2 regions of the Kitasatospora setae KM-6054 genome follow, and region 1 is predicted to be linked to the other one. Evidence: riboswitches for the same ligand, from Rfam matches in the RefSeq annotation. Region 1 holds a riboswitch; the other holds the start of a gene.

Region 1 (3,377 bases):
CCGCCGCGACGGCCATCGGGCGGGCGGGCTTCAGGCGGTAGGCGCACACGTCACCCACGATCGCGCCGACGCCGAAGGCGACGACCACCACGGCCCACGCACTCGCGCCGCCCCACTCGCGCTTCGCCAACAGCGGCCCGATGACGAACACCGAGGGCAGCACCACCACGTGGTAGACCGCTATCGCCAGCATCCCCGACCACACCCACGTCCGACCGCGCACGTGCTGCCAGCCGACCCGCAGCTCGGCCAGGAACCCCTGCCGCCCGCCCGCCGCCGCCCCGGCGACACCGCCGACCGCACCGCCGACGCCCCCTCCTCCCGCGCCCACTGCACCGACCGCGCCCAGGCGGGCCAGTACGGCGGCGCTGGCCGCGAAGCTCACCGCGTCGAGCGCCAGCGCGCCGCCCGGGCCGGCCAGTGCGATCAGTACGCTGGCCAGCGCCGGACCGACCACCAGGCTCGCCGACTGCACGAAGCCGCGCAGGGCGTTCGCCTCGCGCAGTCGGTCGGCGGGGACGAGCAGGAGCAGCAGGCCGGTGGAGGCCGGCAGGAAGAACGCGTCCGCGACACCGAACACCGCCGCCAGCAGAGCGAGCAGCCCGACCCGGGCGGTGCCGGTGAGCAGCAGCACCGCGATGGCCGCCTGGACAGCGCACCGCACCAGGTCGGAGGCCAGCATGATCCGCTGCCTGGGCAGGCGGTCCGCCCAGACGCCGCCGACGAGTGTGAACACCAGCAGCGGGAGCAGGCCCGCCGTCGCGACCAGCCCGACGTCGGCGGCCGAGTCGCTGATCGACAGCACCGCGAAGGGCAGCGCCACGAACGACACCCGGTCGCCCAGGACCGACAACGACTGGCCGACGAACAGCCTGGCGAACCGGCGCTCGGTGCGGAGCACTTCGGGAACCAGCACGCGCACGGGACCTCCTCCACTGACTCGGTGACACGCCCGCGGGAACAGCGAGCAGGGCGATCGTAGGAAGTCCGTCGACACCCTGTCGCGCCATTTATCCGCAACACGGAGATTGCCCGTATTGGCCCCAACTTGCCTCCCCTACAGGCGACTTGCCTCTCCCGAGCCATCCGCCGCCCCACGCCGGGGCCCCTCTCTCCCCCGCAGGCGACCGTTCCAATCCCACCGATCGGCCACACTTCTCCAGCCGATCGACCGACCAACCGACCGGACGACCGGACGACCGGACGGCTCGACCGACGGCGCCGCCCGGCGACTCGGTCAACCACCCGAGACATCGTCAACAGGTCGCCCACACACCAGGCGGCAACCAGCGTGACGAAGGCGTGATCCGGGCGCGACGAGCTTGTGATTGCCACGTTCGAGTGAATAGGCTCCTCCCTGCCCGCACCGCCGGGCCCCGCAGCGCGACAACGCCGAGCCCTGTCCACCGCGTCGCCGGGTCGACCACCACAACCCTTGGGCAGGGGCGGGGGAACCACGTTTGTTGCCGTCCCCCACGGCTAGGGGTGAAGCCGTCAGCGCCGGGCGACCGGAGTGCGGCGGCCGGGCCTCCCTCCCGGTCCGAACCCGACAGCTCACCTCGCAGGCGTGCGGAGAGGATCTCGCATGCTCTTCACGGGTTCGGGACGTCATCGCCGGCAGAGCCAGGCGGAGAAGACCGCCGAGCGCGCGATCGCGGCGGCCGGTGTGGCCGGCCTCGGCATCGCCCTGCCGCTGCTCACCGTGAGCGGCGCGCACGCCGCGCCCAGCGCGGTCTGGGACCGGGTCGCCGAGTGCGAAAGCGGAGGGAACTGGGGCTCCAACGCGGGCAACGGCCTCTACGGCGGCCTGCAGATCAACGCCCAGCGCTGGACCGACTACGGCGGCACCCAGTACGCCCCGCTGCCGGACGGCGCCACCCGCAGCCAGCAGATCGCCGTCGCCGAGCGCATCCTGGCCACCGAGGGCCCGTCGCCCTGGTCCGCCTGCGCGGACGGCGCCGGCCTGAACACCGCCAGCGCGCCGGGCGTCGTCGACGACAACGACTCGGCGAGCGAGACCGGTTCGCTGCGCGGCGCCCGCGGCATCGCGGCGGTCAACGCGGCCCCGGACGGCAGCACCGCACCGGCGGACGGCAGCACCGCACCGGTGTTCTCCGGGCTGCCCGGCTACGACCCGGTCGCGCACGTGTACTGGTACGAGAAGAACGGCGCCTGGTTCTGGACCAGCCACCAGAGCCTGTACGAGCGCTACCTGCAGTTGACGCACCCGCAGCCGCAGCCGAGCACGCCCACCCCGCCCGCCCCGACCGACTCGGCGACCCCCGCTCCCGGCACCCCGACCACGCCCGCCCCGGACGCCTCGGCCACGCCGACCGTCCCGCCGGCCTCCCCCGGCACCCCGCTGGTGCCCACCGGCCCGACCACCACGCCCACCCCGGGCGCCCCCGCCGAGGGCAACAACGGAAACGGCAACAACGGGAACGGCGGAAACGGCAGCGGCCTGTTCCCCACCGCCCCGGTGAGCCCGACCCCGGACGCCCCGACCTCGCCCACCCCGTCCACCCCGTCCGCCTCGTCCGCAACGACGGCCACGCCGAGCGCCCCCGCAACCCCGGCCCCCTCCACCGCCGCACCCACGGACGCGGCTGCGGCCGCCACCCCGGCAGGCCCGGCCGCCGGGTCCGCGCAGCCGTACACCGTCGGCCCGGGCGACACCCTGGCCTCGATCGCCCGCACCCACGCGGTGGACGGCGGCTGGTCCGAGCTCTACGCGTCGAACCAGCAGGTGGTCGGCGGGAACCCGGACCTGATCCACCCGGGCCAGGTGCTGGACCTGAAGTGACACCGGCCCGGGCCGGCCGCCGTCACTTCGGGGCGGCGGCCAGCCCGGTGCAGCCGCGCAGGCCGTCGCGGCGCTGCTGGGCGGTCCGCGCGGCGTTCCCGTTCTGCGGGACGGGCACGCCGCGGCCGTCGATGTGGGCGGGGGTGAAGACCTCGCCGGTGACCCGGCCGTCGGCGGTGACGGTGAGCGTGGTGACGCCGGTCTCGTCGGAGGCGGCGTAGTTCGAGGTGCCGTACCAGAGGAAGTTGCCGAAGCCGTACGCGACGTAGGTCTTCCCGAGCATGCCCGAGCCGAGCATGGTGTGGGCGTGGGTGCCGACCACGGCGGTCGCTCCGGCGTCGGCGAGCTTCTTGGCGAGCGAGGTCTGCGCCCGGGTCGGGCAGGCCACCCCCTCGTCGCCCCAGTGCAGGTAGACCAGGACCACGGGCGCCTGGGCCTTCGCCGCGGTGACGGCGCGCAGCAGCGCGGGCTCGTCGAGGGCGGAGGCGATGCCGGGCTTGTGCGCGCCGGCCCGCCACTTCTGGTTGGTGATCTCGTTGACCTGGCTGGCTCCCAGCACGGCGACCTTCACGCC
Region 2 (3,377 bases), 4.7 Mb from region 1:
AGGCGGCGTGCGCCACGGCGAGCGAGACGCCGAGGATGGCGTTGGCGCCGAGCGAGGACTTGTCCGGGGTGGCGTCCAGGTCGAGCATGGCCTGGTCGATGAGGCGCTGCTCGGTGGCGTCGTAGCCGACCAGCTCGGGGCCGATCTGCTCGATCACGGCGAGGACGGCCTTCTCGACGCCCTTGCCGAAGTAGCGGTTCTTGTCACCGTCGCGGAGCTCCAGGGCCTCGAAGGCGCCGGTGGAGGCACCCGACGGGACGGCCGCGCGACCGGTGCTGCCGTCGTCGAGACCGACCTCGACCTCGACCGTGGGGTTGCCGCGGGAGTCGAGGATCTCACGGGCTACGACGACATCAATGGACGGCACGAGGCATCTCCTAGCGGAAGCGGATGTGTGGTCGTTACGACCAGAGCCTAGCCGTACACCGCCGCTGGGCCACTCTCGGCCGGGCCCCGTCTCACGGTGTGGCCGGACTACCCCCCGGTAGTTCACCTGTTTGACGGCCGCCGCACCGCTCCCGGCGGCGCGAACCGCGCCGCGCGTGCCGGGGGCGGACGGGGTGTCAGGGGACGCGGCCCTCGTCAGGGCGGCGGCGGGGCCTCGTCAGGCCGCCGGCCGTGCGCGTCCCGGATGCCGGGATCCGGCGCCCCGCGGGGTCAGAGCGCGAGCACCTGGCCGGGGACGATCAGGTCCGGGTCGGCGCCGATCAGCTGGTGGTTGTCCCGGTAGATCCGCTCCCAGCCGCCGGCCACCTGCCGGGCGACGGCGATGCCGGAGAGCGTGTCGCCCTCCCGGACGGTGTAGCCGCCGGCGGTGGCGTCCTGCGGGGCGGCCTGCGGGGCGGCGGCGGGCTGGGAGTCGGTGGAGCGCGGCTGCTCGGCGGGCCGGGTGGGCGTGGCGGTGGGCTTGCCGCCGGGCTTGGCCGGCTTCGTCGGCGGCTGGCCCTTCGGCGGCTGCGGTGCGGGGGTGCGCTCGCCGGAGCGCGAGGCGGCGTCGTCGGAGACGTCGGCGGGCGCGCCGCCCTTGGCGAGTCCGGCCCGCTTGGAGCAGACCGGCCAGGCGCCGGGGCCCTGGCCGGCGAGCACCCGCTCGGCCACCGCGATCTGCTGGGCGCGGCTGGCCTGGTCGGCGCGGGCCGCGTACTGGGCGCCGCCGTAGGCGCGCCAGGTGGAGGAGGTGAACTGCAGGCCGCCGTAGAAACCGTTCCCGGTGTTGGTGTTCCAGTTGCCGCCGCTCTCGCACTGGGCGACGCGGTCCCAGGTGTCGACGGGTGCGGCTGCCGCTCCGGTGGCGGCGAGCAGGGGCAGGGCCAGGCCGACCGAGGCCACGCCGGCGGCGGCGATGACCTTCTCGGCCTTGGTACTACGGCGGTGACGGGCAGCGTTGGAGAACAGCACGGGACTTCCTCTCCGCACGCCTGCGAGGTGAGCTGTCGGGTTCGGACCGGGAGGCTGGCCCGGCCGCCGGACGGTTCGGACGCGGTTGCGCCCGCTCCTCGGCGGCTTCACCCCAAGCCGTTGGGACGACGGCGTTCACACTGGTTCCCCCGCTCCTGTCCGGTACCTGGTCGATGGCCCGAGGACGCGGCGGACAGGACTCGGCGTACCGCGGTCGGGGCCCGGCAGCTGCGGGCATGTCGGAGAGTAGGCAAAGCTGACGAGCAATCACAAGCTCATATCACCATGATCACGCCGAAATTACGGATCTTCGATTCGGGTATACGAACGATCCGCTTATGTCCTGATTTCTCCCGAGCAGGCGTGCGACGCGCGCCCCCGCCCCGGCGCGTCGTCGACCCGGTCGTACGGCGTGTCGGGTGGGTTGAAACGGCGTCAGCGGGGCGTGAAGGAGATCGGGAGGTCGCGCAGACCGCGCATGATCAGCCCGCCCCGCCAGCGCAGTCCGGCCGGATCGGCCGCCAGCCGAACGTCCGGAAGCCTGGTCAGTAGGCTGCCGATCGCGTACTGCCCCTCAAGCCGGGCCAGCGGGGCGCCGATGCAGTAGTGGATGCCGTGACCGAAACCGAGGTGCGGGTTGTCGGCGCGGGCCAGGTCGAGGGTGTTCTCGGCGGCGAACCGGGCCGGGTCGCGGTCGGCCGCGGCGAGCACCACCAGCACCGGGTCGCCGACCGGGATGTCCACCCCGCCGATGGTCAGCGGGGCGGTGGCGAAGCGCCAGGTCGCCAGCTCCACCGGGCCGTCGTAGCGCAGCAGTTCCTCGACGCCGGTGGCCAGCAGGCCGGACTCGCCGCGGGCCAGCGACCCCTGGAGCAGCGCGCGCTGGTCCGGGTTCCGCAGCAGCGCGTACATGCCGTTGCCGATGAGGTTGATGGTGGTCTCGAACCCGGCGAAAAGCAAGATGAAGGCCATCGCCGCGGCCTCGTTCTCGGTGAGGTGCTCACCGTGGTCGCCGGCCCGGATCAGGCCGGAGATCAGGTCGTCGCCGAGGTCGGCCCGCTTGCGGTGGATCAGGTCGGCCAGGTAGCCGCGGATCTGCTTGACGGCGCGGCCCACCCCTCCCCGCTTCCCGCCCGTGTGACGGATCATCATCCCGGCCCAGTCGCGCAGGTCGTCCTGGTCCTCGGGCGGGACGCCGAGCAGGTCGCAGATCGCGTAGATGGGCAGCGGGAAGGCGAACTCGTGGATCAGGTCGGCCTCGCCGCGGCCGGCGAAGGAGTCGATCAGCCGGTCGGTGATCTCCCGCACCCGCGGTTCGAACTCGGCCACCCGGCGCGGGGTGAACGCCTTGGAGACCAGCCGGCGCAGCCGGGTGTGGTCGGGCGGGTCGATGTTCAGCAGGTGGGTCATCAGGTCGGCCTGCCGCTCGCCCGGGATGCCGACCCGTCCGCTGCGGTGGGCCTGCTCGCTGTGGTGCGCCGGGTTCTTCGACAGCCGGGCGTCCGCCAGCGCCTGCCGGGCGTCCGCGTAGCGGGTGACCAGCCAGGCGTCGACCCCGCTCGGCAGGGTGGTGCGGTGCACCGGGGCGTGCTCGCGCAGCCAGGCGTACGCCGGGTAGGGGTCGGCCGCGAACTCCCAGGTGAAGAGTTGCGGATGGGCGGCGCGGGGCTGATCGGGCATGTCTTGACCGTATCGGGAAGCGCCGTCGCGTGAGTCTGGTCACCTGGTGGGTATTCCCTGTTGCGGAGCGTCGGGGCGTGCCTACGATCCTCCGATAACCACAGTGGGCGGCGTGCGGGCCGGCCACGGGTTCGCTCTGAGAGGGGAGCAGACCATGCGGGTAACCGGTGCGGTGGTGGTCGTCGCGGTGCTCGACGGGGGTTCGGGGGCCGACCTGGCCCGCCGGTTCTCCGCGGCGGGCGCGGCCGGCCTGCTCATCGCCGACCTGCGCCCCGGCGTCGCCGAGGACCTGGCCGCCG

What was found. A riboswitch is a leader RNA that binds a small molecule or an ion and turns the genes downstream of it on or off. The one in region 1 is predicted to bind cyclic di-AMP.
Region 2: another riboswitch for cyclic di-AMP. It lies ahead of KSE_RS45900 (LysM peptidoglycan-binding domain-containing protein); the one in region 1 lies ahead of KSE_RS45570 (LysM peptidoglycan-binding domain-containing protein).

The regions. Positions count from the first base shown of each region.
Region 1 is NC_016109.1:462,363-465,739, forward strand. Features, by position in the region: gene KSE_RS01925 (MFS transporter) at 1-916, opposite strand, end outside; cyclic di-AMP (ydaO/yuaA leader) riboswitch at 1,415-1,582, shown strand; gene KSE_RS45570 (LysM peptidoglycan-binding domain-containing protein) at 1,586-2,803, shown strand; gene KSE_RS01935 (CapA family protein) at 2,826-3,377, opposite strand, start outside.
Region 2 is NC_016109.1:5,176,239-5,179,615, reverse strand. Features, by position in the region: gene eno (phosphopyruvate hydratase) at 1-367, opposite strand, end outside; gene KSE_RS45900 (LysM peptidoglycan-binding domain-containing protein) at 658-1,398, opposite strand; cyclic di-AMP (ydaO/yuaA leader) riboswitch at 1,402-1,599, opposite strand; gene KSE_RS23050 (cytochrome P450 family protein) at 1,834-3,078, opposite strand; gene KSE_RS38745 (SDR family NAD(P)-dependent oxidoreductase) at 3,233-3,377, shown strand, end outside.